3 regions of the Streptomyces sp. CLV115 genome follow, and region 2 is predicted to be linked to each of the others. Evidence: riboswitches for the same ligand, from Rfam matches in the RefSeq annotation. Region 2 holds a riboswitch; each other region holds the start of a gene.

Region 1 (8,312 bases), on a different contig from region 2:
CCCCATCATAACCTTCTGTACGTCCTGTACATTTTTTACAAAAGCCCGTGCAGACCCCCGTGCAGAACCCGCGAGGAGAGGCATCGCCATGCTGTTCCGCCCCACCGCCCGTCATGTGCTGCCCGAGTTCACCGAGCGCACGACCAACGGGACCCGCACCCTCGACCCGTACTCCAAGCTGCTCTCCGAACGGATCGTCTTCCTCGGCACCCCGGTCGACGACACCGCGGCCGGCGACCTGATCGCGCAGCTCATGTACCTGGAGCACGACGCACCGGACCGGCCGGTGTCGCTCTACATCAACTCGCCCGGCGGCTCGTTCGGGGCCATGTCCGCGATCTACGACACGATGCAGTACCTCGACTGCGAGGTGGAGACCTACTGCCTCGGCCAGGCCGGCTCCTGCGCCTCCGCACTGCTCGCCGCGGGTGCTCCCGGCCGGCGGCACGCCCTGCCCGGCGCGAGGATCGTCGTACAGCAGCCCGGACTCACCGAGCCGGTGCAGGGGCAGCCCTCCGATCTGGAGATCGAGGCACGGGAACTGGAACGGGTCCGCGCGATGCTCACCGCCCTGCTGGCCCGTCACACGGGCCACACCGAGGGGCAGATCACCGCGGACACCGAACGCGACCTCATCCTCGACGCGGCGGGCGCCAAGGCGTACGGGCTGGTGGACCACGTCCTGGAGAGCCGGAACTCCGCACTGCCGCCGCACGGCGCGAGGTGAACGCCCGATGCGACCACCGGAGTTCCCGCCGCTGCCCGCGCTGACGCGCGCCGAGGGGGAGTTCATCGACCGCTATCTCGAAGTCCTCGACCAGGTCGGCCGGATCAACCCGGCCCGCGGCGGGGACACCTACGGCGCGCTCCGCGCCGCTCAGGCACTCGTCGCACACTCACGCACACTGCGGGACGCCCTCGCGTTGATGCACGAGCGCGGCGAGGCGCAGGTCCACGCGGCCACGCTCGCCCGTGCGCTGCGGGTACTGGACGGGGAGCGGCGGGCCGGGCGCGTCAGCGTGCCCCCGGCACCGTCGAGTTGACCGGCCCGCGCGGTCCGCGCGCACGGCGCGGATCCGGCCAACTCCCCCTGGCCCGGCGCCCGGCGGCCGTCACCCGGCTCCCGTACCCGACACGCCCGACCACCCCACCGGAATTCCTCGCTCGTTCGGCGTAGGAAGTCCCCCTCAGGAGGGACCGCTCAACTTGCGTTTTCCGCGTGGACAGTGAACGGAATCAACCCTTCCGCCCCAGGTACGCACCTGGTCGGGGCCACCGGTGAAAGCCGCGGGAATCACCATGTCCACCCGAACGGATCAGTCGTGAGGAGCCTCACATATCCCGGTTTCAGCTCGGAAATCCGGCAGTCGGTGAGTCAAGATCCCTGGGACGACAAGCCCCCGCCACCGCGGCGGGGCGGTCCGGGCGGACGCCGAGTCCTGCCGCCGTCCGGATGCCTGGTCGACGAAAGTGGATCGGCAGGAGTGGAGGACCCGAGCACAACGGGTCGACCTGAACACCGGTCGACCCTCGGGGTGAAGCCGCCGAACGCGGCCGGGCAACTTCGCCAGCCCGAACCCGACAGGTCATCCTTCACAGGCGGCTGACGAAGGGTTGCGCATGACTGCGCAGGTTCATGTCCCGTCTCTGCTCGTCCGGGCCGGTACGGCCTCGGTTCTCACGCTCGCCGCCGTCGGTGGCACCATGTTCGCTCCGGGCGCCGCGACGGACGCCCAGGCCGCGACGCTGTCGATGAAGGCGCTCAACGTCGCGGCGTCGAAAAAGGGCTCGCCGTACAGCTGGGGGGGCACCGGCCCCAGCCGCTTCGACTGCTCGGGGCTGACGCTCTATTCGTTCAAGAAGGCCGGCAAGAAGCTCCCCCGCACGGCCCAGCAGCAGTACAACCGGACCCGCCACATCTCGGCCTCGCACCGCAAGCGCGGCGATCTGGTGTTCTTCCACTACGGCCGCAGCGTCTACCACGTGGGGATCTACGCCGGCAAGGGAAAGATCTGGCACTCGCCGAGGACCGGCGCCGTGGTGCGGCTGGAGAAGATCTGGACCAAGAGGGTCTACTACGGCCGGGTCCGCTGAGGCACGGCCCGGCCGGCGATCCGGGGCCGCCGGCCGGGCCCGCCCGCGGCCGGTGGCCCGGCCCGGTGGCCGGCCCTCCCCCGCTCAGTGCGGCAGCGGACCGGTCACCAGCACCAGGCCCGGCGCGGTGAGCGCCACGCCGCTGTCGGTCCGGCGGCTGGTTCCCGCCTCCTTCCGGCGGACGATCTCGGTGGTGCACCGCGGTGACCGGGCGAGCGCCGCCGCGGCGACGCTCCAGGCACTGTTGCGCAGCGGGTTCGGGCGGGCGGCGTCGGCGCGGCGGCCGGGCGGCGAGGCCGGGCGAGCGCGTCGGTCAGCGCTGCACGGGGATGCTCCACGGCAGCGCGATCCACACCGTCTTGCCGCCGTCGGCGGTGGGGGTGACGGTGAGCCGGCCCCCGCACTCCTTGGCCAGACTCCGGATGATCACCATGCCGCGTCCGTTGTCCTGCTGGACGGCGGCGGGAAGTCGCCGGGGCCAGCGGGGGTGACTGTCCGTCACTCCGAGGTGCAGTTGCTCCTCCCGCTCCAGCCGGAGGTCCACGGTGAACGTGGGCGACTGCCCGAAGGTGTGCTGGACCGCGTTGGTCGCGAGCTCCGAGACGATGAGCTGGATGCTGTCGGCGAAATCGGTGTCGGTCGCCAGGCCCCATTCGGTGAGCACCCGGGCCACGTACCTGCGGGCTGCCGAGACCGAGACCGGCTCGCTCGGCAGAGTGACGTTTGCTTCCTGATGGTCTGCCATGGCGAGCCGTCCCTTTCCCACCCGTGCCGACCCGCGATCGGTACGGATTGCGCTTCGCGCCAGATTGCCACTGATGCTGCCCGCTGTGACGGCGTTCCACCAAGATATGCATATATCTGTCGCTCGAAGCGGTGAACCCTGCCACGCAAGACCGGATGTGGACGGCACACTGTCCGCTCGGCATCAGAGGGAGGGAGGCCGCGGATGCAGCACGGCCCAGCGGTTCGACGCCGCAAGCTCGGGGAGGAGCTCCGGAGTCTGCGCCACGCGTCGGGACTGACCAGTCGGGACGCGGCGCGGATGCTCGGCTGGCACCAGTCGAAGGTGAGCCGGATCGAGACCGGGGTGAGCGGGGTGCGGCCGGCCGATGTGACCCGGCTGCTGGACACGTACGGCGTGGACGACACCCGGCTGCGGGATCTCCTGGCGACGCTCGCGGGTACGGCGGGCGGTGGCGGCACCGGCTGGTGGCACGCCTATCGCGGTCTGATCCCGCCCCAGTACCGCGACTTCATCAGTCTGGAGTCCCAGGCCCGGACCGCGCGCACGCTGGAGACCTCGGTGGTGCCGGGGCTGTTGCAGACGGCCGACTACGCGCGTGCGGTGACCCGGGCGTCACTGGACGGGCTGCCGTCCGGCCAGCTGGACTCGCTGGTGGAGGTGCGGCTGGCCAGGCAGGGGGTGCTGCGGACCGATCCACCGCTGCGGCTGAGCGCGGTGCTCGACGAGGCCGTGCTGCGGCGCCAGGTCGGCGGGTGCCGGGTGATGCGGGAACAGCTGCGCCATCTGGCCCGGGTGGCTCAACTGCCCCATGTGCAACTCCAGTTGCTGCCGTTCTCGATGGGCGGCTATGCCGGCCTCACCGGGCCTTTCGTTATCTTCTCATTTCCGAGCACTTCTGATCTGGATGTGGTCGTTCTCGACCATTTGACGAGTAGCCTCTACCTGGAGCGGAAAGAAGACCTTGCGGCGTACAGCTCGGCCTTCCGCACGATGCAGGCTCACGCGCTGTCGCCGGAGCACTCGTTGGACCTGATCGCCGCGATCGACCGCGACGGTCGGTGACTTCGGACCGCCCGAGGGGGCCTCATGTCGGATTGCCTCGCACAGCACGGCTTACGTTGGCGGCGCAGCAGCCGCAGCACGGGTATGAACAACTGTGTGGAGGCGGCGCCGTTCGGTGACGAGCGGCTGGCCGTGCGGGACTCCAAGGATGTGTCCAGGCCGCCGCTGCGGTTCACCGCGGCGGCCTGGACCTCGTTCGTCGCCGGTCTGCGCCTGGATTCGGTCAGCTGACGGGGGCGGTCCGACGCACCACGGACACCGCGGTGGCGATCTGCTCCTCGGTCAGATCGGCCCGCGCGGTGAGCCGCAGCCGGGACACCCCGTCCGGCACCGACGGGGGCCGGAAGCAGCCCACCAGGATTCCGGCGGTGCGGCAGTCGGCCGCCCAGCGCACCGCCGCGTCCGCCGAGGGGGCGCGCACCGAGACCACGGCGGCGTCCGGCCGTACGGCGGCCAGGCCGGCGCCGGTGAGCTGCTCGTACAGTGCCGCGGCGACCGCGCGGGCCCGGCCTGCCCGCTCCGGCTCGCGGCGCAGCAGCCGCAGGCTTTCCAGCGCGGCGCCCGCCGCGGCCGGCGCGAGGCCGGTGTCGAAGATGAACGTACGGGCCGTGTTGACGAGGTGTTCGACGACCCGGGCCGGTCCCAGGACCGCTCCGCCCTGACTGCCCAGGGACTTGGAGAGGGTGAGCGTGGTGACGATGCCCTCGTCGCCCGCGAGACCGGCGGCGGCGAGCGCCCCTCGGCCGCCGTCCCCCAGCACGCCCAGGCCGTGTGCGTCGTCGACGAGCAGTGCGGCGCCCCCGGACCGGCAGACGTCGGCCAGTTCGGGCAGCGGTGCCGCGTCGCCGTCGACCGAGAAGACCGAGTCGGTGACGGCCAGCGCCCGGCCCCGGTGCGCCTGCAGGGCCTTGCGCACCGCCCCGGGATCGGCGTGCGGAACGATGGCGGTTCCGGCGCGGGAGAGCCGGCAGCCGTCCACGATCGAGGCGTGGTTGCCCGCGTCGGAGACGATCAGCGAGTCATGGCCGGTGAGCGCCGTGACGGCCGCCAGGTTGGCCGCGTAGCCGGACGACAGCACCAGGGCCGCCTCGAAACCGCAGAATTCGGCCAGCTCGCCCTCCAGCTCGGCGTGCAGTGCGGTGGAGCCGGTGACCAGCCGGGATCCGGTCGCGCCCGCACCCCACTCGCGCGCGGCCCCGGCCGCGGCTGCGGTGACGTCGGGGTGCCGCGTCAGGCCCAGGTAGTCGTTGCTCGCGAGGTCCAGAAGTGCGGACTCGGCGGGCCGGGGGCGCAGGGTACGGACGAGTCCGGCGTCCGCGCGGCGGCACGCCTCGGCGTCGATCCAGTCGAACGGGTCGAAGGGCATGAGCGGTCCCTTTTGTAGGCAGCTCACAGACCCTAACCGTGCCTGCAACAGGTCATGGTGTGGCAATACACACACCCTCGGCAGGCTCTGTTGTCCGGTTCCTCCTTGGCTGGAAGCCGTGCGGTAGGCCAGGATCTTGGCCATGGACCTCCTGAACACGCTGGTGGACAAGGGCCTGCGGCGCGAGCTGCCGACCCGCGAAGAAGCGCTCGCCGTACTGGCGACCTCCGACGACGATCTGCTCGAAGTGGTGGCCGCGGCCGGAAAGGTACGCCGTCAGTGGTTCGGGCGGCGCGTGAAGCTGAACTATCTGGTCAACCTCAAGTCCGGTCTCTGTCCCGAGGACTGCTCGTACTGCTCGCAGCGGCTGGGCTCCAAGGCCGGGATCCTGAAGTACACCTGGCTGAAACCGGATGAGGCGTCGAAGGCCGCCGCCGCCGGGGTGGCGGGCGGGGCGAAGCGGGTGTGCCTGGTGGCGAGCGGCCGCGGTCCGACGGACCGCGATGTCGACCGGGTGTCGGAGACCATCGAGGCGATCAAGGAACAGAACGAGGGCGTCGAGGTGTGCGCCTGCCTCGGTCTGCTCTCCGACGGGCAGGCCGACCGGCTGCGCTCGGCGGGCGCCGACGCGTACAACCACAACCTGAACACGTCCGAGGCCACGTACGGGGACATCACCACCACGCACACCTATGCGGACCGGGTGGAGACGGTGCACCAGGCGCAGGCCGCCGGGCTCTCGGCGTGCTCGGGGCTGATCGCCGGCATGGGCGAGAGCGACGCCGACCTGGTCGATGTCGTCTTCTCGCTGCGTGAACTGGACCCGGACTCGGTGCCGGTGAACTTCCTGATCCCGTTCGAGGGAACACCGCTGGCCAAGGAGTGGAACCTCACTCCGCAGCGCTGCCTGCGGATTCTGGCGATGGTCCGGTTCGTCTGCCCAGATGTGGAGGTACGGCTCGCGGGCGGGCGCGAGGTGCATCTGCGCTCGATGCAGCCGCTGGCCCTGAACCTGGTCAACTCGATCTTCCTGGGCGACTACCTGACCAGCGAGGGCCAGGCGGGTCAGGCGGATCTGGACATGATCGCGGACGCCGGTTTCGAGGTGGAGGGAGCGGGCACGACCACGCTGCCCGCGCACCGTGCGGAGTCCGGCGGCGGCTGCGGTTCGCACGACGGCGGCTGCGCCCCGTGCGGAGAGTCGCCCGGGGAGGCCGCGGCCGGGTCGCCGGACGTTCCGGCCGCCCGCACGGACCTGGTGGCGGTCCGCCGTCGCGGCGCGGGAACGGACCTCGCCCCCAATGCCTGAGGCGCTCTCCCCGGCCGAGCTGCGGTCCCTGGACCGGGCGCACGTCTGGCATCCGTACGGCCCGATGCCGGGCCGTCAGGAGCCGCTGGTCGTGGAGTCCGCGTCCGGGGTACGACTGAAACTGGCCGAACCGTCCCACGGACAGGGCGAGTTGATCGACGGCATGTCGTCCTGGTGGTCGGCGGTGCACGGCTACAACCATCCGGTGCTCAACGAGGCGGCCCGTGATCAGCTGGGCCGGATGAGCCATGTGATGTTCGGCGGGCTCACCCATGAGCCCGCCGTGCGGCTGGCCACCCGGCTGGTCGAGATCACCCCGGAGCCGCTGCGGCATGTCTTCCTCTCCGACTCGGGTTCGGTCGCCGTGGAGGTCGCGGTCAAGATGTGCCTGCAGTACTGGCGCTCGGCCGGGCGGCCCGCCAAGCAGCGGCTGCTGACCTGGCGCGGCGGCTATCACGGGGACACCTGGCAGCCGATGTCGGTGTGCGACCCCGAGGGCGGCATGCACGAGCTGTGGTCGGGGGTGCTGCCCCGCCAGGTCTTCGCCGACGAGCCGCCGGCCGGTTTCGACACGGAGCCGGACGCCGCGTACGTACGGCATCTGCGGGAGCTGATCGCCGAGCACGCCGACCGGCTGGCCGCGGTGATCGTGGAACCGGTGGTACAGGGCGCGGGCGGGATGCGGTTCCACTCCCCCGCTTATCTGCGGGTGCTGCGCGAGGCGTGCGACGAGCACGAGGTACTGCTGGTGTTCGACGAGATCGCCACGGGCTTCGGCCGTACCGGCGAGCTGTTCGCCGCCGGGCACGCGGGCGTCTCCCCCGATGTCATGTGCGTGGGCAAGGCGCTGACCGGCGGCTATCTGACGATGGCGGCGACGCTGTGCACCTCCCGGGTGGCGGAGGGCATCTCCAGCGGCGAGGTTCCGGTGCTCGCGCACGGGCCGACGTTCATGGGCAATCCGCTCGCCGCCGCGGTGGCGTGCGCCTCCGTCGATCTGCTGCTCGGCCAGGACTGGCAGCGGGAGGTGAAGCGGATCGGCACCGGGCTCGGGGAGGGCCTCGCCCCGGCGTCCGGACTGCCCGGGGTGCGGGATGTGCGGGTGCTGGGCGCGATCGGTGTCGTACAGCTCGACCATGAGGTGGACATGGCGGCCGCGACCCGGGCGGCGGTACGGGAGGGCGTGTGGCTGCGGCCATTCCGCGACCTCGTCTACACGATGCCGCCGTATGTGACCGATGACGAGGATGTGGCACGGATCTGCCGCGCCGTGTGCGCGGCCGCGCGGGAGGGCTGAGATGACCATTCTGGTAGTGACGGGGACGGGCACGGAGATCGGCAAGACGGTGGTGACCGCGGCCGTGGCGGCGGCGCGTCCGGACCTCCGCGTCGCGGTGCTCAAGCCGGCGCAGACGGGACTGGCACCGGGCGAGCCCGGTGATGCGGCGGAGGTGGTGCGGCTGGCGGGCGGTCATGTCACCGCGGTCGAACTGGCCCGGTTCCCCGAGCCGTTGGCGCCCGCCACGGCCGCCCGCCGGGCGGGCCTCCCACCGGTGCGGCCGCACGAGATCGCCGATGCGGCACAGAAGCTGGCGACCGAGCACGACCTGGTACTGATCGAAGGCGCGGGCGGTCTGCTCGTACGGTTCGACGACGAGGGCGCGACCCTCGCCGACGCCGCCCGGCTGCTGGACGCGCCGGTACTGGTGGTGACGCCCGCGGGTCTGGGCACG
Region 2 (11,071 bases):
ATGACCTCGCCGTGCCCGTCGCTCTCCAGGGCCTTGGCGATCGAGTCGGTGCGAGTGTCCTGCCACACGATGGCGTTGCAGTACGGGCGGCCGGTGCGGGGATCCCACACGACGGTCGTCTCGCGCTGGTTGGTGATCCCGATGGCGTCGAGATCCGTGCCGCTGAGACCGCCGGTGCGCAGGGCGTTCTGCATCACCGAGTTGGTGCGCTCCCAGATCTCCACCGGATCGTGCTCCACCCAGCCGGGGCGGGGCAGGATCTGCTCGTGCTCCAACTGGTGTCTGGCCACCTCGTTGCCACCGTGATCGAAGATCATGAAGCGGCTGCTGGTGGTGCCTTGGTCCACTGCGCCGACGAAGTCCGCCATGGCACGCTGCCTCTCATGAGTCCGGGCCCGGTGATGGAACCGGGCGTCATTTCTCCGGCGGTACGGGGATGCTCCCCTCCGGCTCGGCCTCCGCCGAGGGCAGGAAATGGCTGATGAAGACCTTGTAGAAGAAGGCCCCCAGCGGACCGCCGACCAGCGGGCCGACGATCGGCACCCAGAAGTAGAAGTTCCCGTACTGATCCCGCCACGCCCCGCCGTAGCCGGTGAGGAAGCTCGCGAGCCGGGGGCCGAGGTCACGGGCCGGGTTGATGGCGTATCCGGCGTTGGTGCCGAACGCCATGCCGATGGCCACCACGATGAGACCCACGATGAACGGTCCGAGATTGGCACCCGGCGGGGTGTTGAGGAGGTCGGTGACCGCGAAGATCAGCAGCACCAGGATCGCGGTGCCGATGACCTGGTCCCGCAGCGCGCCCCATTCGTGCACCGGGAGCGCGGGGTTGCCGTTGGCGGGCAGGGTGGAGAACACCGTCTGTGTCTTGATGGTGTGCCCCGGGTCCACCTTCGCCAGCGCCTCGGTGTAGTTCCACCGCACCAGCAGCGCCGCGACGAACGCCCCCATGACCTGGGCCAGCGAGTACGGCGCCACCTTCTTCCAGGGGAAATCCTTGAACGCGGCGAGGGAGAGGGTGACGGCGGGGTTGAGATGGGCTCCGCTGAGCCGGCCCGCCACATAGACACCCAGGGTGACTCCGAGACCCCATGCCCAGGCGATGCTGTCGTGATTCCCGAGGCCGCCCGGCGGATCGGTGAGCGCACCGCCCGCCGCGACCTGGGCCACCACCCCGCAGCCGAAGAGGATGAGAATCATCGTGCCGAGGAACTCCGCGGAGAGTTCCCCGACGAGTCCCGACCGCTTGAGCCGCTCCATGGGGATCTCGCTTCCTGTCGACACACGACCTCTGCGGCACAGATCCACATCCGAGCGTAGACGGGGGCAGTTGGATCCGCATGCGGTGGCGGACCCGCCGGTTCCCGCCCCTTCCCGGGCGGGAACCGTGCCCGGTCTCAGTCGACGTCGACGTGGTCGAAGGCCGCCAGCATCCGGCCGAGCACCCGTACACAGGCCGTCACATCGGCGTCGGTGAGCTCCCCGTCCACCTGGCGCAGCAGCGACTCCTCGCGGGCCAGGGCCGCGAGGATCGCCGCCCGTCCGCTCCCGGTCAGCCGGACCAGCGAGGACCGCTGGTGCGCGGGGTTCGGGGTGATCTCGACCAGACGCGCCGCGGCGGCGTCGTTGACCATGCGCTGCACGAACTGCCGGCTCAGCGCCTGTGCCCGGCCCATCTGTGGGACCGTCATGGGTCCGTTCTCACGCAGCAGATCCAGTACGGCCCGCACCCCGACGGAGAGGCCCTCGATCGGGGCGGCCTGCTCCACCTTGCGCTGCACCCGCCGGTAGAGCGGGCCGACCAGGGCGAAGACCTCCGTCAGCCGGTGGGCCAGTTCCTCGGGTGCCAGGGGCGGATCGATGTCGGTCATCCGGCAATGATGACACCTCGGTTGTCAATGTGGCCAGAGAATGGCACCTTGGTTGTCATGAATGCTGCTTCCGAGCTGAACTACATCGAGACCGGGGACGGGCGCCTCGCTTACCGGGACATCGGCGAGGGCCCGCCGCTGGTGCTGCTGCACGGTGGCTTCGTCGACCACAGGATGTGGGACGACCAGGTGCCGGAGCTCGCCCGCCGCCACCGCGTGATCGTGCCGGACGCGCGCGGACACGGCGCGTCGGCCAACGGGACCAGGCCCTTCCGCCACACCGACGACGTGGCCGCACTGCTGCGCCGCCTCGGTGCCGGGCCCGCGGTCCTGGCCGGGCTGTCGATGGGCGCCGCGACCGCGGTCGACACCGCCCTCGAACATCCGGATCTGGTGCGTGCGCTGGTCGTCAGCGGGGCGGGGACCAGCGAGCCGGAGTTCGTCGACCCCTGGTGCAGGCGGGTCCTGGCCGCGCAGGCCCGGGCGCTGGGCGGGGGTGACGTCGAGGGGTGGATCGACGCCTTCATGCTCTTCGCGGCGGGCCCGCACCGCACGCTCGACGACGTCGACGGCACCGTCGTGCGACGGCTTCGGGAGATGGTGGCGCTGACGCTGTCCAAGCACCGCGGCGACGAGCCCGACCTGCGGGTGCCCGTCCCCGGCACCTGGACGCGGGCGGCCGGGATCGAGGTACCGGTCCTGGCGGTCAACGGCGGCATCGACGGCGCGGACCAGCTCGCCATGGCCCGGCGCCTGGTGCGGACGGTCGCCGACGGGCGGGAGGTGGTCGTCGAGGGCACCGCCCACTACCCCAACATGGAGAAGCCGGACGCCTTCGGCGAGATTCTCGGCGACTTCCTGGCGGGCCTGCGCACCCGGTAGGGCGGTGCCGGGGTCAGCGGGCGGCGGCGGCCACCGCGCCGTCCGCCTCCGCTGCGGCCCGCGCCGGGGCGTCGTGCAGTCCCAGGCGCAGGTGCTCGACGTGGAAGAGCGCCTGGTCGAGGAGTTCGGCCACGTGGTTGTCGTACAGCGCGTAGATCACCGAGCGGCCCCGTCGCTCACCGGTGACCAGGCCGAGGTTGCGCAGCAGTCGCAGCTGGTGGGAGCAGGCGGACTGCTCCATGCCGACCGCGTCGGCGAGCTCCGTCGCGGGGCAGGGGCCCTCCTGGAGGCGGGCCAGGATGCGGAGCCGGGACGGGGTGGCCAGGGCCTGGAGAGTGGACGCCACATCGCCGGCCCCCACCGCGTCGAGGCGCTCGCGCGCGGTGGCAGCGGTCTTCGCGTCAACTCCGTGGCCCATGCCCTCATCCTACGGAGATACATACATGAATGAGTGTTCATGTGATCCTGTATGGTGCGGGGGTCGGACCAATCCGCCCTCTCGCGTGAAGGATCGCGCCCATGTCTTCCACCCTCACCCGCCCGGCCGCGCCCGCCGGACCGGTCGGAGCGAGGGGCGCTGGGCGGCGCACCCGGATCCTGGCCCTTCCGGAGGCCCGCTGGGCCGCGGCGGCGCTGCTGTTCTTCCTGGCCGCGCTGCCCCTGCACCTGCTCGGCGCCCCGTGGTGGGCGTGGGGCCCGCTGTACGCGCTGACGTACATCGCCGGCGGCTGGGAGCCCGGCCTGGAGGGGCTGAAGGCGCTCAGGGAGAAGACCCTCGACGTCGACCTGCTGATGGTCGTCGCGGCGCTCGGCGCGGCGGCGATCGGCCAGGCACTGGACGGCGCCCTGCTGATCGTCATCTTCGCCACCTCGGGAGCCCTGGAGGCGTTCGCCACCGCGCGGACGGCGGACTCGGTGCGCGGACTGCTCGACCTCGCTCCCGCCAGGGCCACCCGGCTCGGCGCCGGGGGATCCGAAGAGGCTGTACCCACCGAGGAATTGAGGGTCGGGGACGTGATCCTGGTACGTCCCGGAGAACGTGTCGGGGCCGACGGCCGGGTCCTCGGCGGGGCGAGCGAGGTGGACCAGGCGACCATCACGGGCGAACCGCTGCCCGTGACCAAGGAGCCCGGCGACGAGGTCTTCGCGGGAACCCTGAACGGCACCGGGGCGCTGCGGGTGACCGTGGAGCGCGACCCGTCCGATTCGGTGATCGCCCGGATCGTGGCCATGGTCGAGGAGGCCTCCGGGACGAAGGCCCCCACCCAACTGTTCATCGAGAAGGTCGAACAGCGGTACTCGATCGGCATGGTGGCCGCCACCGTCGCCCTGTTCGCCGTGCCCCTGGCCTTCGGCGCGGCACTGCAGCCCACGCTGCTCCGGGCGATGACCTTCATGATCGTGGCATCGCCGTGCGCCGTGGTGCTGGCCACGATGCCGCCGCTGCTGTCCGCGATCGCCAACGCCGGACGGCACGGGGTCCTCATCAAGTCCGCCGTGGTGATGGAGCGCCTCGGGCGCATCGACGCCGTCGCGCTCGACAAGACCGGCACCCTGACCGAAGGCACCCCGCGGGTCACCGACATCCGTCCCCTCCCGTCCTCGGGCCTGACCGAGGACGCCCTGCTCACCCTGGCTGCGGCGGCCGAGCACCCCAGCGAACACCCCCTAGCCCGTGCCGTCACCGAGGCCGCTCGCACCCGGGGGCTCGTCCTGCCCCCCGCGGCGGACTTCACCTCCGCCCCGGGCACCGGCGTCACCGCCACCGTGGACGGCCGCACGGTCGCCGTCGGAAGCCCGGCGCGCCTGCTGGACGTCCGTCCCGGTGCCGCCGGACCGGCCGCCGAACTCGCCGCGCGTCTGGAGGAGGACGGCCGCACCGCCGCACTGGTCGTACTCGACGGCACGCCCGTCGGCGTCCTGGGCATCGCGGACCGGCTGCGCGCCGACGCCCGCTCCACCGTGGCCCGCCTCACCGGACTCACCGGCCGGACGCCGGTACTGGTCACCGGGGACAACCCGCGCGCCGCCGCCCGGCTGGGCGCCGAGGTCGGGATCGAGGACGTACGGGCCGGTCTGCTGCCGCAGGAGAAGGTGCACACGGTCAGAGGGATGGAGAGCGTCGGGCACAAGGTGCTCGTGGTCGGCGACGGTGTGAACGACGCCCCCGCACTGGCCGCCGCCCACATCGGCATTGCCATGGGCAGGGCCGGCTCCGACCTCGCCCTGGAGACCGCCGACGCCGTAGTGGTCCGCGACGAACTCGCCACCGTCCCCACCGCCGTGGCGCTCTCGCGGCGGTGCCACCGCCTGGTCGTGCAGAACCTGGTGATCGCGGCGGTCTTCATCACCGGCCTCGTCGTGTGGGATCTGGTCGGCACACTGCCGCTCCCGCTGGGCGTCGCCGGGCACGAGGGTTCCACCGTCATCGTCGGCCTCAACGGTCTGCGTCTGCTCCGCGACGCCGCCTGGACGCGCGCCGACAGCCTCCGCTGAGCCGGGGGCGGGTATCGCCGCGGTCGCCGCCCGCCCGCCGACGCCCGCACGGTCGTCGCCCGCCGCACGCGCACGGTCCGGGGCGCGGTGACCGGCAAGGCGTCCGGCAGGGGCGGGGCGTCGACGGACGGGAAACCCGGTGGGGGTATCGTCGGACGCACACCGAAGGACCCGACGACCCGTACGACCGACCAATTCGAGGCAGCCGTGGATCGCGGACGGACACACACACCGGGAACGTCCCGGCTGCTGGTGCTCTATGCCGTCCTGCTCGGGCTGTTCCTCATGCACGGGGCACCCGCGAGCGCCGCGGACGGCTGCCACGACGCGATGGCCGTGACGGCCTCCGCACCGGGAGCCGCGCAGATGGGGGCGGGACACGTCGCCGTGCGGGGCGAGCACGGTCCCGCCCGGGCGGCGGACACGATGCCCGCGATGAAGGGCGAGTCGTGCGTATCCACCCAGGCCCGTGACCGGGTGCTGCCGCTGCTGACGGCGCTGGGCCTGGTGCTTCTCGCCGTCCGGGCCCTCACCGGGCGCCGTGCCGCCGTACGCGGTCCGGCCCGGCGGGGACCGCCGTTCGCCGGAAGAGAGCTGCTGCTCCAGGTGTGCGTCGCGCGGATGTGACAGGACGACGCCGGTCCACGGCCCCCGGGGCCGGACCGGCGGGGACGAACCTGCCCGTTTCGCGCCACGGATGTGGCGCAGCCACCTGGAAAGAACCTGTGATGTCCGCTTCCCGTTTCTCCGCCGCCCGTCGCCGCACCCTCGCGGCCGCCGGCGCCGTCGCCGTCCTCGCGCTGGCACTGACCGCCTGCGGTTCCTCCGACGGCTCGAAGTCCGACGGATCGTCCATGCCCGGCATGGACCACGGCTCGGCGGGTGCCTCCGCACCGGCCACCCCCGGCGGCGAGTTCAATGACGCCGACGTGAAGTTCGCGCAGCAGATGATCCCGCACCACCAGCAGGCCATCGAGATGGCGAAGCTGGCCGACGGCCGCGCCGCCGACCCCGAGATCAAGAAGCTGGCCACCGCGATCGAGAAGGCCCAGGACCCCGAGATCAACACGATGAAGGGCTGGCTGACGTCGTGGGGCAAGCCGCTGCCCTCGTCCTCGATGGGTGACATGCCCGGGATGGACCACGGCTCGGACGGTTCGGGGATGCCCGGAATGATGTCCGGCAAGGACATGGACGATCTGGCCGCCGCCCGGGGCAAGGACTTCGACAAGAAGTTCGCCCAGCTCATGATCGGGCACCACCAGGGCGCCGTCACCATGGCCGAGGAGGAGCAGAAGAACGGCGGCAACGCCGAGGCGAAGAAGCTCGCCGCTGCCGTCGTCACGGCCCAGACCGCCGAGATCGAGCAGATGAACAAGATCATCGACAGGCTCTGATCCCGGCAGGGGTGCGGGCCCCGGCCGCCCGGCGGCCCGCACTCCCTTCTTCCGCTTCGCACCCTTCTCCCGCTCCGCCCACCTCCTCGCGGCCCGGCCGCTACGGGAAGCACCTCGCCGCCGACCGCTCAGCCGGCGGCCTCCGGCGCCGTGAGCAGCTCGGCCACCTCCTCCGCGCTCGTCTCCCGCAGCTCCTCGTCGACCAGCAGCCACCTGGTGATGCCGACCGATCCGAGGAAGGCCAGATCGTGACTGGCGATCAGCAGCGCGCCCTCGTAGGAGTCGAGCGCACCGGTCAGCTGACGCACACTGGCGATGTCCAGGTTGTTGGTCGGCTCGTCCATCATCAGCAGCTGCGGGGCCGGTGCGGCGAGCATCGTCGCCGCGAGGGCGGCCCGGAAGCGCTCCCCGCCCGACAGGGTCCCCGCAGGCTGCTCCGCGCGTTTGCCCTGGAACAGGAAGCGGGCGAGCTGGGCGCGGATGTGGTTGTCGGTGACCCCGGGCGCCGTCCGGGCCACGTTCGCCGCGACGCTCAGTTCCTCGTCCAGCACATCGAGCCGCTGCGGAAGGAACCGCACCGGTACGAAGGTCCTGGCCTCGCCGGACAGCGGGGCCAGCTCACCGGTGAGGGTGCGCAGCAGCGTCGTCTTCCCGGCGCCGTTTCGACCGACGAGCGCGATCCGCTCGGGCCCGTTCACCTGGAGGCTGCCCTCGCGCAGCCTGCCGAAGCGGGGACGCAAGCCGTGCAGGCTCAGCACGGTGCGTCCGGTGGGCACCGCCGTGTGCGGGAGGCTCACCCGGATCTCGGCGTCGTCGCGGACCGCGGCGGCGGCCTCCTCCCGGCGTTCGCGTGCCTCACCGAGCCGTTCCTCGTGGACGCCGCGAAGCCTGCCCGCCGACTCCTGCGCCGACCGCTTCCGGCGGCCGGCCAGGATCTTGGGCAGGCCGCCCTCGGTCTCCGCCTTGCGGCCGTTCTTCTGACGCCGGGCCAGTTTCAGGTGGGTCTCCTCCAGTTCGCGCTTCTGGCGGCGCACATCGGCCTCGGCGGCCCGCAACATCCGCCCGGCGGCCTCCTGCCCGGCGGCCACGGCCTCCTCGTACGCCGACCAGCCACCGCCGTACCAGTTCACCGAGCCGGTGCGCAGTTCGGCGATGCGGTCCACACGCTCCAGCAGTTCGCGGTCATGGCTGACCACGACCAGTACCCCCGAGCGCCAGGAGTCGACGGCCTCGTAGAGCCTGCGGCGGGCGAGCACATCGAGGTTGTTGGTGGGCTCGTCCAGGAGCAGGACGTCGGGGCGCTCCAGCAGCAGCGCGGCCAGTCGCAGCAGGACGGTCTCCCCGCCGGACAACTGGCCCACGGCGCGGTCGAGTTCAATGCCGCCGAGGCCGAGCGAGCCCAGTGTCGCCAGGGCCCGTTCCTCGACGTCCCAGTCGTCGCCGATCGTCTCGAAGTGCTTCTCGTCCACGTCCCCGGCCTCGACCGCGCGCAGCGCCTCGCGCCGCTCGGCGATGCCCAGGGCCCGGTCCACCCGCAGTGTCGTGTCGAGGGTGATGTTCTGCGGAAGGTGGGCGAGGCTGCCGCCTACCGTCACCGACCCCTGGGACGGGCGCAGTTGGCCGGCGAGCAGTCGCAGGAGTGTGGACTTGCCCGCGCCGTTGTTGCCGACGAGGCCGACGCGTCCCCGGCCGATGCTGAGCGAGAGCCCGTCGAGGACGGTGGTGCCGTCCGGCCACCGGAAGGTCAGGGCGGAGCAGGTGAGAGAGGCGTGGGGGGTGGTGGGAGTCGCCATGGTGTTCCTCGCATTCGCAAGCGCAGTGAAGGGGGGCTTCGTATGCGAGCACCACGCAGCGACCGGGCCATGGGAAGAGGTGCGGCGGTCCTGAGGATCGGGGGACGGCTCATGCACCGAGGTCGCATCCACGCGGGGTCACGGGCAGCGCGAAGCACTGCTACGGCGTGACGGGCGTACGGGCAGAGCCGTACGGCGCGATGTTCGCGAACCTCAGATGCGCAACGTCCACCTCAATCGGAGACAACAGGACCTCAGAACTGTAAACGACGGGGTGACGGAAGGGCAATGTCATTCGTCCCGGTGCGAATGCCGGAAGGTGCGGGCGAAATGCCCGCATTTGTGAATTCGTGGCGCGAGTCACGTCCGGCCCGCCGGATGCCGCCCCGCGCGGTTCGGTTCCCTTTCCGCGCAAGGGGAGTGGTTCGCGCGATGTGAGGTGGATTACCGAAATTCCCGTTACTCGATCTTGTGAGTGAATTGCATTCGAAAATTGGGGTCTTGTCCGCTTCGGTTCTTCTCGCTTACGGTCACCGTCAATCCGGACGGAACGCCGAATCCTGCCGCTGTCCGGCAATCCGACCACTCGTGTACGGCAGGAGCGGGGAACCCAGGTAGGCCGCCGGTCCGGAATCCGGAACGGCTCGGGGTGAAGCCACGCAGATGCGCGGCCAGGCATCTCCAGCCTGAACCCGACAGCTCACCTCGCAGGCGACGGAGAGGAATCCATCATGCCCGCAACGGGTACGTACCGTCGTCGCAGGTCCGCCACGCTGACCCGCGGTTTCATCGCCGTGGGCACGGGCGCGGCCGCCCTGCTGCTCCCCCTGCTCGGTGCCCACACCGCCTCGGCGGCTCCGGCGCGGTCCGCCGCCGTCACCGCTCCCGCTGCGCCGTCCGCGACGTACACGAACGATCTGGACGGCTGGATAAAGGAGTCGCTGGCCGTGATGGCCGAGCACGGCATCCCCGGCAGCTACGAGGGCATCCACCGCAACGTCATGCGCGAGTCCTCCGGAAACCCCCGGGCGATCAACAACTGGGACTCGAACGCCGCCGCCGGGACGCCGTCCAAGGGCCTCCTCCAGGTCATCGAGCCGACGTTCCGGGCCTACCACGTGCCCGGGACCGCGATGGACAGCTACGACCCGGTCGCCAACATCACGGCCGCGTGCAACTACGCCGCTGCCAAGTACGGCTCCATCGACAACGTCTTCGGGGCCTACTGAGGTCACCGGACCGCTGACGTGAGCGCACCACCGCCCGGCCGGGTCCGTCTCGAGGTCAGCCCAGCCGCGGCGGTGTCCAGTCGGCATGGCGCAGGACCGCGCGGACGGTGACCCGGGACGGCGCGAGCCGCAGCGCCGTATTGCGCAGGGCGACGGCCACCGGGCGGGACAGCTGCTGCCCCATCCGGCCGGCCTGCCGGGCGGCCCGCGCGACCGACTGGCTGCGGGGCCGGCGCTCGGCGTCGTAGCGGACGAGCGCCGACTCGACGCCGGCCCCGCCAAGGAGCGTGGCGGCCAGTGTCGCCGCGTCCTCCAGTGCCTGACAGGCCCCCTGGCCGAGATTCGGGGTCATGGCGTGCGCGGCGTCGCCGAGCAGCGCGATCCGGCCGACCGCGTACGAAGGGAGCGGCGCCACCAGCTCGTTGACGTCGTGATGCAGCACGGCATCGGGCCGGGTCGCTGCCAGCAGGGCGGGAATGGGGTCGTGCCAGCCGTCGAACCGGCGGCGCACCTCGCCCAGCGGATCGGGGTGCCGGACCCCCGCGGGCGCGTTGAGTACCGCGTGCCACTCGGCCCGGCCGTCGGCGAAAGCGATGTGGCCGAACTCGGCCCCCCGTCCCCAGGTCAGCTCGAAGTCGGTACGCAGATCGACGGGCGTCCCGGTGATGGCGCGCAGCACCGTCGAGCCGCTGTAGGCAGGACCGGGGTGCCCCGGGAAGAGCTGGGTGCGCAGCCGGCTGCCGACTCCGTCGGCGGCCACCACCAGATCCGCCTCCAGCCCGGTGTCGCCCGCGGCCAGGCGCACCCGCGAGGGGTCGGACCGGTCGACGGACGTCACCTCGGCCCCGACGATCAGGGATTCGGGAGGCAGGGCCGCGCGCAGCAGCCGGTGCAGCTCGGACCGGGGGATGCCCACGATCGGCGTCCCCAGCTCGCGTTCCAGCGCGGCTCCGTCCATGCGGGCCAGCAGACGGCCGTCCGGGGTGCGGGTGCCGCCGGTGTACTGGGGCCGGGCGGCCGCGCGAACCGCCGCGCCGACACCGAGGACGTCCAGCGCGCGCAAGCCGTTCGCGTGCAGGGAGATGCCCGCGCCCGCGTCGTCGGGAGTGCGGGCGCGTTCGACGACCGTCACCTCCCAGCCGACGAGCCGCAGCCCGATCGCGGCGGCCAGCCCGCCGATGCCACCGCCGACAACCACCGCGTTGTTGCCCATGCCCGGTCCCCTCCCGTGCCTGTCACGACCTTCTACAGCTGTAGAAGGAGCGTACTACCCGTCTTCTACAGGTGTAGAAAGGGATGGTGACCACAGACCGACGCACCGTCCTCGCCGATGCCGCCGTCCACGTGCTGGCCGAGGAGGGGATGCGGGGCCTGACCCACCGGGCCGTGGACCGGGCGGCGGC
Region 3 (11,071 bases), on a different contig from region 2:
GAAGCCGCCCTGGACCGCCTGGCGAAGCTGGTCGCCGAGGGACTTGAGGAGCTCCCGGAGACCGTCTGAAACACCCTCCGCGAGAGAGCCGTGGCACCCTGAACCGGGGCCGCGGCTCTTTTGTTTCCCGGCGCCTGCCGAACGAGTTCCGGCCCCCAGGATTCAGACACGCGAAATCCGGGCGAAGCAGAATTCGAGCAGGGCAGAATCCAGACGGGACAGAATTCACGCGGGCGGAATTCTGGCGGGCAGAATTTTGACCGCCCGGGACGCGCCCCGCGCGGCGACTTCTCTTTGTATACGGCGCGATTGTTAATTCCGGACACCTGTGGCGTTCACGGAATGTTGCGAGGTCCTCACCCGGCCGGCCCCGGGCCCGCCGGGCCACCGGCGCGGTCGGTGCGCGGCCGCGGCCCGTTCCGCGTGATGGGCGGCCAGCGCCCTGGCCCGTTCCGCGTCGCCGCGTGCCACCGCGTCCACGATCGCCCCGTGCTCGGCCCAGGAATCCACCGGCCGGGCCGACTGCTCGACCACGTACATCCAGTCGATCTTGTGCCGCAGCTGGGCGAGCAGCGCGATCAGGCCCGGACTGCCGGAGGCCTGTGCCAGCGTCTCGTGGAACCAGCCGCCCAGCGCGCGCAGATCGTCGCCCTCGCCCCGCCGGGCCCGGTCCTGGCCGAGCCGCACGAGACCGCGGAGCACCTTGAGGTGCGCCTCGGTGCGGCGTTGCGCGGCGCGGGCGGCGCCCAGCGGCTCCAGCAGCGTGCGGACCTCCAGGAGGTCGGCCGCCTCGCGCTCGGTGGGCTCGGCGACGCAGGCGCCCGCGTGCCGCCGGGTGACCACGAAGCCCTCGGACTCCAGGGTGCGCAGCGCCTCCCGTACCGGGACGCGGGAGACCCCGTATCGGCGGGCCAGCAGTTCCTCCGTGAGCCGGCTGCCGCGTTCGAAGACACCGGAGACGATGTCGTCACGGATTGCCGTGCATACCGAATGCGCCGGAATGCGCATGTCCGAACCTCCGTCTCGATCCCCGCGAATCGCGGCCGGCCGAAGCCTGTTCCGCGACTCTATTGCAATGCGGCCGCATTTCCGATGCCGGGCGGAAATTCATGAATATCTTTTGGTCGCGGGACTGTTCGGTGCCGGTCGTCCCGGGCGGTCGGGGGCGGCGGGCACACCGAAGGCCCCGGCGCGCTGCCGGGGCCTTCGACGAGGTGGTGCGGTGGGCGTCGGTCAGACGCGGACGCCATGGGCGCGCAGGTACGCGACCGGGTCCACGTCGGAGCCGTACGACGGGGTCGTCCGGGCCTCGAAGTGGAGGTGCGGTCCGGTGGAGTTGCCGGTCGAGCCCGAGAGGCCGATCTGCTGACCCGCGCCGACACTCTGGCCGACGGAGACGCCGATCGAGGAGAGGTGGCCGTACTGGGTGTACGTGCCGTCCGTCATCCGGAGCACGATGTTGTTGCCGTACGCGCCGCCCCAGCCGGCCTCGACGACCGTGCCGGCGCCGACGGCGACGACGGAGCTGCCGGAGGCGGCGTGGAAGTCGATGCCGGAGTGGCTGCCGGAGGACCAGAGCGAGCCGCTGGACTTGTAGCCGGTGCTCACGTACGAACCGGCGACCGGGAGCTGGAAGAAGCCCAGGCGGGCGCGCTCGGCGGACCGGGCGGCGCGGGCCTTCTCGGCGCGGGCCTCGGCAGCGCGCCTGGCCTCGGCCTCGGCCTCGGCCACTGCCCTGGCCTTCGCCTCGGCCTTCTTCTTGGCCTCGGCCTTCCGGTGGGCCTCGGCCTTGGCCTTCGCGGCGACATCGGCCTGGTGCTGCTGGACGTCGGCCTGGGCGTCGATCCGCTCGGCAAGGGTCTTGTCGATGGCGATGACCTGGTTGAGGCCGGCATCGCTCACGGAGGGGGCGCCGGAGTCCGCCGCGAAGGCGGGAGCGGCCAGGCCGCCGATGACGCCGGTGGTGGCCAGAGCCGCGACGCCGACGGCCTTCGCGCTGCCGCGCGTCAGTCGGCTCGGGGCACGGTGCTTCCCGGTGGCACGGGTGAACGCCATGAAGTGGCTGGTCCTTTCCTTCCTTCTCGCCTACCGGGTTAGCTGACGGGTTCGGAGCAGGAAGGTCTCCTACGGACGCCCCGGCCCCATCCGGGCTCAGACGTCCGATTCACCCCAGGGACTGCGTGGGTCCCCGGCTCCCCGGGCTCGCGCCTGACGGGGACTCGGCGATGACTGTCCGGTACGTCGCGGATGCGGCATACGAGTGACGGGCAGTCGAGCCGACGCTAAGCGGGGCCGCTTTCATTCACCAAACGGACAGGCCGTTTTGTAGCGCATCCCACAGGGCAGACAGGCAACCTCCCCCCAGAACGGACAAAAAGGAAGACCCCGGCGAGATCGCGCTCGCGAGGGCCTTCCCCATGTACCGATATGCAATGAAATGCCGGGCGGCACATGCCGTGGCGGGCTGATTGTCAGCCGGTGACCACCGACACTTCTCCGATGCCCAGGGCACGGACGGGCTCCTCGATCCGGGCCGCGTCGCCGACGAGGATCGTGACCAGCCGGTCACCCGGGAAGGCGTTGACGACCGCCGCGGTCGCCTCGACCGTGCCGGTCTCCGCGAGCCGGGCGTACAGCTGGGCCTGGTAGTCGTCCGGCAGGTGCTGCTCGACCTGGTCGGCCAGGGTGCCCGCGACGGAGGCCGCCGTCTCGAACTTCAGGGGCGCCACACCCACGAGGTTCTGCACGGCCGTCTCGCGCTCCTCGTCGGTCAGGCCCTCGGCCGCCAGGGTCCGCAGGACCGTCCACAGGTCCTTGAGCGCCGGCTCGGTGGATTCGGTGTCCACCGAGCCGCTGATGGCGAGCATCGCGGCACCGGTCGCCCCCGAGGCGGAGCCCGGGGCCGAGGAGCGAAGCACCTGGGCGAAGGCCCGCACGCCGTACGTGTAGCCCTTCTCCTCGCGCAGCACCCGGTCGAGCCGCGAGGTGAGCGTGCCGCCCAGGCAGTACGTGCCGAGCACCTGGGCCGGCCACACGCTGTCGTGCCGGTCGGCGCCGATCCGGCCGATGAGCAGCTGGGTCTGCACCGCGCCCGGACGGTCGACGATGACCACCCGGCCGGTGTCGTCGGCGGTGATCGGCGGGGCGGGGCGCGGGGCGGCGGTGTCTCCGGACCAGTCGCCGAGGGTGTCGGCGAGCAGGACGTCCAGGTCGATGCCGGTGAGGTCCCCGACCACCACGGCGGTCGCCGTGGACGGCCTGATGTGGGCGTCGAAGAAGGCGCGCACGGCCGCCGCGTCGATCCGCTCCACCGTCTCCTCGGTGCCCTGGCGCGGGCGCGACATCCGCGCCGTGGCCGGGAACAGCTCCTTGGAGAGCTGCTTGGCGGCACGCCGGGCCGGGTTGGCCTGCTCGTGCGGGATCTCGTCGAGCCGGTTGCGTACCAGCCGCTCGATCTCGCTCTCGGCGAAGGCCGGCGCCCGCAGCGCCTCGGCGACCAGCGCGAGGGCCTTGGCCAGCCGGGAGGCGGGGACCTCCAGGGAGACCCGGACGCCGGGGTGGTCGGCGTGCGCGTCGAGCGTGGCGCCGCAGCGCTCCAGCTCGGCGGCGAACTCCTCGGCGGTGTGCTTGTCGGTTCCCTCGTTCAGCGCCCGCGACATGATCGTGGCCACGCCGTCGAGGCCCTCGGGCTCGGCGTCCAGCGGGGCGTCGAGGAAGATCTCGACCGCCACGACCTGCTGGCCGGGGCGGTGGCAGCGCAGCACCGTGAGGCCGTTGGGCAGGGCGCCGCGCTCGGGCGCGGGAAAGGCCCAGGGGCGGGCGGTGCCGGGGGCCGGCTGCGGGTGGTACTGCATCGAAACTCCAGTCGCGGCAGCGTCGGTCACTGGTCCGCCCCTTCGTGCGCGTCGGTGTCGGTCTCGTCGGTGTCCGCCGCGTCCGCGGGCTCGGCCGGTTCGACCGGCTCGTAGACCAGCACCGCGCGGTTGTCGGGGCGCAGCTGGGCCTTGGCGGCCGCCTGCACCTCCTGCGCCGTGACGTCGAGCACCCGCTGAACGGCGGTCAGGGCGAGCTGCGGGTCACCGAACAGCACGGCGAACCGGCACAGTTCGTCGGCGCGGCCGGCGACCGTACCGAGGCGGTCCAGCCACTCGCGCTCCAACTGGGCCTGCGCGCGCTCCATTTCCTCGGGCGTGGGGCCCTCGGCGGCGAACCGGGCGAGCTCCTCGTCGACCGCGGCCTCGACCTGCGGCACCTCGACACCGCCGGACATCTTGACGTCCAGCCAGCCCAGCGAGGGCGCGCCGGCCAGCCGCAGCAGCCCGAACCCGGCCGCCACGGCCGTGCGGTCCCGGCGGACCAGGCGGTTGTGCAGCCGCGACGACTCGCCGCCGCCGAGCACGGTCAGCGCCAGGTCCGCCGCGTCGCACTCGCGGGTGCCGTCGTGCGGCAGCCGGTAGGCGGCCATCAGCGCCCGCGCCGGGACCTCCTCGCGCACCTCCTCGCGCAGCTGCTCGCCGATGACCTCCGGGAGCGTGCCGTCGCGCGGCGGCTGCTTGCCGTCGTGGGACGGGATGGAGCCGAAGTACTTCTCGATCCAGGCGAGGGTCTGCTCGGGGTCGATGTCGCCGACCACCGAGAGCACCGCGTTGTTGGGCGCGTAGTACGTACGGAAGAAGGTGCGCGCGTCCTCCAGGGTCGCGGCGTCCAGGTCGGCCATCGAGCCGATCGGGGTGTGGTGGTACGGGTGGCCCTCGGGGTAGGCCAGCGCCGTCAGCTTCTCGAACGCCGTGCCGTACGGGACGTTGTCGTAGCGCTGGCGGCGCTCGTTCTTGACGACGTCGCGCTGGTTCTCCATGGACTCCTCGTCGAGCGCGGCGAGCAGCGAGCCCATGCGGTCGGCCTCCAGCCACAGGGCCAGCTCCAGCTGGTGCGTGGGCATGGTCTCGAAATAGTTGGTGCGCTCGAAGCTGGTGGTCCCGTTGAGCGAGCCGCCGGCCCCCTGCACCAGCTCGAAGTGGCCGTTCCCCTTGACCTGGCCGGAGCCCTGGAACATCAGGTGCTCGAAGAGGTGAGCCAGCCCGGTGCGTCCCTTGACCTCGTGGCGCGAGCCGACGTCGTACCAGAGGCAGACCGCGGCGACCGGGGTCAGATGGTCCTCGGAGAGCACCACGCGCAGGCCGTTGGCCAGGCGGTGCTCGGTCGCTGTCAAGCCGCCGGAGCCGGCCTGAGCGGTGGCCGTGTGACCCATGGGCATGTACGTCCCTTCGATCGCGATACTGGATTTCCTGCGAGACCTGCCACTTTAGGCAAGCGCACGGGCGCGTGGCGAAGTTCCCGTAACCCGGAAGTTCGCGTGAAAGGGGGACGCATCCCCCGCGCGGCGGGGCGCGAAAGCACCTCGACCGGGGCCCGGAACGCCTCTTGGGACGGGTCGAGGTCGGCGATGTCAGTGCGGCGGTCCACAATGGTCCGCGTCAGAACCTGAGGTTGCCCGAACAGAATCCGTGAAGGAGTCGCAGCAGCGATGGCCCGCCGCAGCACGAAGACCCCGCCGCCGGACGACTTCGAGGAGAAGATCCTCGACATCGACGTCGTCGACGAAATGCAGGGCTCCTTCCTTGAGTACGCGTACTCGGTGATCTACTCACGGGCCCTGCCCGACGCCCGCGACGGCATGAAGCCGGTGCACCGCCGCATCGTGTACCAGATGAACGAGATGGGCCTGCGCCCCGATCGCGGCTTCGTGAAGTGCGCCCGCGTCGTCGGCGAGGTCATGGGTAAGTTGCACCCGCACGGCGACGCGTCGATCTACGACGCGCTGGTCCGTCTGGCGCAGCCGTTCTCCATGCGGCTCCCCCTGGTCGACGGCCACGGCAACTTCGGCTCGCTCGGAAACGACGACCCGCCGGCCGCCATGCGGTACACCGAGTGCCGGATGGCCGACGCGACGTCACTGATGACGGAGTCGATCGACGAGGACACCGTCGCTTTCCAGTCGAATTACGACGGCCAGGAGACGGAACCGACCGTTCTCCCCGCCGCGTACCCGAACCTCCTGGTCAACGGGTCGTCCGGGATCGCGGTCGGCATGGCGACCAACATGCCGCCGCACAATCTGGGCGAGGTCATCGCCGCCGCCCGGCACCTGATCAAGCATCCGGGCGCGGACCTGGAGACCCTGATGCGGTTCGTGCCCGGTCCCGACCTGCCCACCGGCGGCCGGATCGTGGGCCTGGGCGGCATCAAGGACGCGTACGCCCGCGGCCGCGGCACGTTCAAGATCCGCGCGACCGTCTCGGTGGAGAACGTGACGGCCCGCCGCAAGGGTCTGGTCGTCACCGAACTGCCCTTCACCGTCGGCCCGGAGAAGGTGATCTCCAAGATCAAGGACCTGGTCTCGGCCAAGAAGCTCCAGGGCATCGCGGACGTGAAGGACCTGACCGACCGCGAGCACGGCCTGCGCCTGGTCATCGAGGTGAAGAACGGCTTCGTGCCGGAGGCGGTGCTGGAGCAGCTCTACAAGCTGACGCCGATGGAGGAGTCCTTCGGCATCAACAACGTGGCGCTGGTCGACGGTCAGCCGCTCACGCTGGGGCTCAAGGAGCTCCTGGAGGTCTATCTCGACCACCGCTTCGACGTGGTGCGCCGGCGCAGCGAGTTCCGCCGGGGCAAGCGCCGCGACCGGCTGCATCTGGTCGAGGGCCTGCTCGTCGCGCTGATCGACATCGACGAGGTCATCCGGATCATCCGGTCCAGTGACAATTCGGCGCAGGCGAAGGAGCGGCTCATCGAGCGCTTCTCGCTGAGCGAGATCCAGACGCAGTACATCCTGGACACCCCGCTGCGCCGGCTGACCCGGTTCGACCGGATCGAGCTGGAGAGCGAGCGGGACCGGCTCAACAGCGAGATCGACGAGCTGACCGCCATCCTCGAATCGGACGCCGAGCTGCGCAAGCTGGTCTCTTCGGAACTGGCCGCGGTCGCCAAGAAGTTCGGCACCGACCGGCGCACGGTGCTGCTGGAGTCGGCCGGTTCGCAGGTCGCCTCGGTGCCGCTGGAGGTCGCCGACGACCCGTGCCGGGTGCTGCTGTCGTCGACCGGTCTGCTGGCCCGTACCGCCAATGACGAGCCGATCGTGCTCGCCGAGGACGCCAAGCGGGCCAAGCACGACGTGATCGTTTCGGCGGTGCCGGCGACGGCCCGCGGCGATGTCGGCGTGGTGACGTCGACGGGCCGGCTGCTGCGGCTCGCGGTGATCGATCTGCCCCAGCTGCCGGACACCCACGCGGCGCCCAACCTGTCGGGCGGGGCGATGATCGCGGAGTTCCTCACGCTGGAGAGCGACGAGTCCGTCGTCTGTCTCACCACGCTCGACGAGGCCTCCCCCGGCCTGGCGATCGGCACCCTCCAGGGTGTCGTGAAGCGAGTGGTGCCGGACTACCCGGCCAACAAGGACGAGTTGGAGGTCATCGCTCTCAAGGACGGTGACCGGATCGTCGGCGCCGCCGAGCTGCGGACCGGCGAGGAGGATCTGGTCTTCATCACGTCCGACGCGCAGCTGCTGCGCTACCCGGCGGCGCAGGTGCGGCCGCAGGGCCGTCCCGCCGGCGGCATGGCCGGGGTCAAGCTCACGGCGGGCGCCGAGGTGATCTCGTTCACAGCGGTGGATCCGGCCGCGGACGCGGTGGTGTTCACCGTCGCGGGCTCGCACGGCACGCTGGACGACTCGGTGCTGACGTGCAAGCTCACCCCGTTCGACCAGTACCCGCGCAAGGGCCGGGCCACCGGTGGGGTGCGCTGCCAGCGGTTCCTCAAGGGCGAGGACCTGCTGGTGTTCGGCTGGGCGGGTGAGACGCCCGCCCGCGCCACTCAGGAGAACGGCACGCCGAGCGAGCTGCCGGCGCCGGACCCCCGGCGCGACGGTTCGGGAACGCCGCTGATCAAGCCGGTCGCGGTGGTCGCGGGACCGGTGTAGCCGGTCGGCCGGGCGACGCGTGGCGGGATGCTACGCGTCGTCGTCGGGCCGTTGTACGTACCGCAGGACGCCCCACATGCTTCGCTCGTGTGCGGCGTCCTGCGTCGCGTCCGGGGCCGGCGCGGCGTTCTCGCGGCAGTCGGCCAGCTCCTTGTGCAGGGCGTCGGGGGCGATGCCCGAGCCGATCAGCACCAACTGGGTCCGGCGTGGCTCGTCGCGCCTCCAGGGCTGCGGGTCGAACCGCAGGAACCTGCCGACCGCGTGCAGGGCGTACTTGTTGGCCCGGTCGCCCACGCCGAAGTCGACGAATCCCTTGATCCGGTAGAGGCCCTGCGGCCGGGAGTCGAGGAACGCCATCAGCCGGCGGGGGTTCATGGGCACGTCCGCGGTGAAGGAGACGCTGTCGTACGCGGCGTGCAGGTGGTGCGCGTGCCCGTCGCCCGCCTCCTCCTCGCTCCGGTCCCGGAGCAGATCCTCGAAGGTGAGCTGCCGGACCTTCTCCTCGCCGTCCGGCCGAAGTGCCGGGTCGAAGAGCAGCTCCGGGTCGATGCGTCCGTACGTGGCGCGGATGACGGCCGCCCCGGGGCGGCCGGGGGCGCCCGCCGCGGCGATGACGTCCTGGATGCGGGCCTGTTCCTCGCCCCCGGCCCGGTCTGTCTTGTTCAGGACGACCAGGTCGGCGAAGGCGAGGTGGCGGTCGATCTCGGGGTGGCGGTCCCGGGTGGCGTCGAACTCGGCGGCGTCGACGACCTCGACCAGTCCCCCGTACACGATGTGCGGATTCTCGCTGGCGAGGATCATGCGTACGAGTTCCTGCGGCTCGGCCAGTCCGCTGGCCTCGATCACGATCACGTCGAGACGGGCGGCGGGCCCGGTCAGCGTCTCCAGGAAGGTGTCGAGTTCGCTCGCGTCGACCGCGCAGCACAGGCAGCCGTTGCCCAGCGAGACCGTGGAGCCGACCTGTCCGGAGACCGTCATGGCGTCGATCTCGATGGCGCCGAAGTCGTTGACGATCACGCCGATCCGGTTTCCCGCGCGGTTGCGCAGGAGGTGGTTGAGCAGCGTCGTCTTGCCCGACCCCAGGAAGCCCGCGAGGACGATGACCGGGATCTGCTGCTTGCGGGGCGGGGACGACGCGTTCAACGGAGACCTCTCTCGGGGACCTCAGGGCATGGGGACCGGCTGGGGCGGGGGCGTACCGACGTAGCGGGCCGCCGGGCGGATGATCTTCGAGTCCTCCGCCTGCTCCAGGATATTGGCGCTCCAGCCGACCGTCCGCGCCGCGCAGAACGTCGGCGTGAACATCTCGCGCGGCAGCCCGCACAGCTCCATGACGACTCCGGCGTAGAACTCCACGTTGGTGTGCAGCTCCCGGCCCGGCTTGAGCTCGGCGAGTATCGCCTCGACCCGGCGCTCGACCTCGACGGCGAAGTCGACGAGCGGGCCGCCGAAGCCCTGGGCGATCCCCCGCAGCATCCGTGAGCGGGGGTCCTCGGTGCGGTAGACGGGGTGTCCGAAGCCCATGATCCGCTCGCCCGCCAGCACCCGCTCACGGATCCAGCCGTCGATGCGGTCGGGGGTGCCGATGGCGTCCAGGGTGTCGAGCGCCCGGCTGGGGGCCCCGCCGTGCAGCGGCCCGGAGAGCGCGCCCACGGCCGCCACCAGGCAGGCCGCCACGTCGGCGCCGGTGGAGGCGACGACGCGGGCGGTGAACGTCGAGGCGTTGAAACCGTGGTCGACGGTGGAGATCAGGTACTGCTCCACGGCCCTGGCGCGGGCGGGGTCCGGTACGGAGCCGGTGAGCATGTAGAGGTAGTTGGCGGCGTGGGGCAGGTCGTCGCGCGGTTCGACCGGTTCGAGGCCCCGGCCGAGGCGGTGCAGGGCGGTGAGCACGGTGGGGACGGCGGCGCAGGCGGCCAGCGCGTCGGCGCGGCGCCGGTCGGTGTCGATGTCGTACACCGGCCGGAAACCGGCCGAGGCGCCGAGGAGCGAGAGGGCCGTGCGCAGACCGGCCAGGGGACCCGAGCCGGCGCGTGCGACAGCGGGCAGCGCGTCGCGGACCTCGGCGGGCAGCCGGCGCAGCGCGGCGGTGCGGGCCGCGAACTCGGTACGGGCCGCGGCGTCGGGCAGCGCGCCCTCGGACATCAGGTACCAGACGTCCTCGAAGCTGCGGGTCCGGGCCAGTTCGATCGCCGAGTACTGCCGGTAGTGGTAGAAGCCCTCGCGCCCCCGGACGTCGCCGAGGGCCGTGTCGGTGACGACGACACCCGCGAGACCTCGGGGTACGTCGAGCGGGGCTTCGCCGGTCATGGTCGGCATCTTTTCCTCCGTGAGTGTTCCGGTGGATTCATTGATATTGATTCAGACTCTCTATGCTTGACTGTAATCCTGTCAACGTTGATTGAATCAATATGGATACGGTTGCGACATGAAGGATCAAGCAGCGCCCGGCGACGGTCCGGGGGCAACGGTTCCGCAGCGGCTCAGCACCCGGGAGACGGCCGAACGCCTCGGAGTGAAGCCGGAGACGGTGTACGCGTACGTCAGCCGGGGCCAGCTGAGCAGCAGCCGTGCCCCCGGCGGCCGCGGCAGCACGTTCGACGCGGCCGAGGTCGATGCGCTCGCCCGGCGCACGGGCCGCCGGACCCCCGCCCCCGCCGCTGCCGGTGACCTGGCCTTCCGTACCGGCATCACGCTGATCGAGGACAACGCCTACTACTTCCGCGGGGTCGACGCGGTCGAGCTGGCCCGGCGGTACGCCTACGAGGAGGTCGCCGAGTGGCTCTGGACCGGCGAGCTGCGGCCCGGCGTCCGCTTCACGGCGCCGGCCGAGACGCTGGCCGCGGCACGCCGGGCGGTCGGCGCACTGCCCGTTCACAGTGGCTCGACGGACCGGTTGCGGGTGGCGGTGGTCGCCTCGTCCACCGCCGATCCGCTCCGGTTCGACCTCTCGCACGAGGCGGTGCTCGCCGCCGCGCGGAGCCTCGTCCCGACCCTGGTCGGCGCACTTCCTCCGGCCGCGGACGCACCGTCGACGGCCGGGCGAGCCGAGGAGCGTGCGGAGGCGGGCGATGCCGGGCTGGCCCGGAGGCTGTG

Evidence for each region. A riboswitch is a leader RNA that binds a small molecule or an ion and turns the genes downstream of it on or off. The one in region 2 is predicted to bind cyclic di-AMP.
Region 1: it holds a riboswitch for cyclic di-AMP, as region 2 does, so the genes downstream of both, AADR41_RS03900 (C40 family peptidase) here and AADR41_RS09510 (transglycosylase SLT domain-containing protein) in region 2, are expected to answer to the same signal.
Region 3: it holds a riboswitch for cyclic di-AMP, as region 2 does, so the genes downstream of both, AADR41_RS15240 (M23 family metallopeptidase) here and AADR41_RS09510 (transglycosylase SLT domain-containing protein) in region 2, are expected to answer to the same signal.

What each region holds. Positions count from the first base shown of each region.
Region 1 covers NZ_JBCEWQ010000006.1:72,499-80,810, reverse strand. The annotation lists gene AADR41_RS03910 (ATP-dependent Clp protease proteolytic subunit) at 92-727, shown strand; gene AADR41_RS03905 (hypothetical protein) at 735-1,043, shown strand; cyclic di-AMP (ydaO/yuaA leader) riboswitch at 1,445-1,617, shown strand; gene AADR41_RS03900 (C40 family peptidase) at 1,621-2,094, shown strand; partial or broken gene AADR41_RS03895 (LysR family transcriptional regulator) at 2,225-2,371, shown strand; gene AADR41_RS03890 (ATP-binding protein) at 2,408-2,839, opposite strand; gene AADR41_RS03885 (helix-turn-helix domain-containing protein) at 3,044-3,904, shown strand; gene AADR41_RS03880 (DUF397 domain-containing protein) at 3,929-4,135, shown strand; gene AADR41_RS03875 (8-amino-7-oxononanoate synthase) at 4,128-5,270, opposite strand; gene bioB (biotin synthase BioB) at 5,413-6,579, shown strand; gene AADR41_RS03865 (adenosylmethionine--8-amino-7-oxononanoate transaminase) at 6,572-7,876, shown strand; gene bioD (dethiobiotin synthase) at 7,878-8,312, shown strand, end outside.
Region 2 covers NZ_JBCEWQ010000017.1:48,847-59,917, forward strand. The annotation lists gene glpK (glycerol kinase GlpK) at 1-368, opposite strand, end outside; gene AADR41_RS09470 (MIP/aquaporin family protein) at 415-1,260, opposite strand; gene AADR41_RS09475 (MarR family winged helix-turn-helix transcriptional regulator) at 1,398-1,871, opposite strand; gene AADR41_RS09480 (alpha/beta fold hydrolase) at 1,929-2,753, shown strand; gene AADR41_RS09485 (ArsR/SmtB family transcription factor) at 2,767-3,171, opposite strand; gene AADR41_RS09490 (heavy metal translocating P-type ATPase) at 3,273-5,249, shown strand; gene AADR41_RS09495 (hypothetical protein) at 5,457-5,876, shown strand; gene AADR41_RS09500 (DUF305 domain-containing protein) at 5,978-6,646, shown strand; gene AADR41_RS09505 (ABC-F family ATP-binding cassette domain-containing protein) at 6,775-8,439, opposite strand; cyclic di-AMP (ydaO/yuaA leader) riboswitch at 8,981-9,168, shown strand; gene AADR41_RS09510 (transglycosylase SLT domain-containing protein) at 9,171-9,668, shown strand; gene AADR41_RS09515 (FAD-dependent monooxygenase) at 9,724-10,881, opposite strand; gene AADR41_RS09520 (TetR/AcrR family transcriptional regulator) at 10,968-11,071, shown strand, end outside.
Region 3 covers NZ_JBCEWQ010000035.1:48,302-59,372, reverse strand. The annotation lists gene AADR41_RS15250 (HPr family phosphocarrier protein) at 1-69, shown strand, start outside; gene AADR41_RS15245 (GntR family transcriptional regulator) at 313-1,008, opposite strand; gene AADR41_RS15240 (M23 family metallopeptidase) at 1,234-2,055, opposite strand; cyclic di-AMP (ydaO/yuaA leader) riboswitch at 2,069-2,235, opposite strand; gene AADR41_RS15235 (M16 family metallopeptidase) at 2,472-3,854, opposite strand; gene AADR41_RS15230 (M16 family metallopeptidase) at 3,881-5,254, opposite strand; gene AADR41_RS15225 (DNA gyrase/topoisomerase IV subunit A) at 5,525-7,975, shown strand; gene AADR41_RS15220 (CobW family GTP-binding protein) at 8,006-9,118, opposite strand; gene AADR41_RS15215 (citrate synthase/methylcitrate synthase) at 9,140-10,294, opposite strand; gene AADR41_RS15210 (citrate synthase) at 10,404-11,071, shown strand, end outside.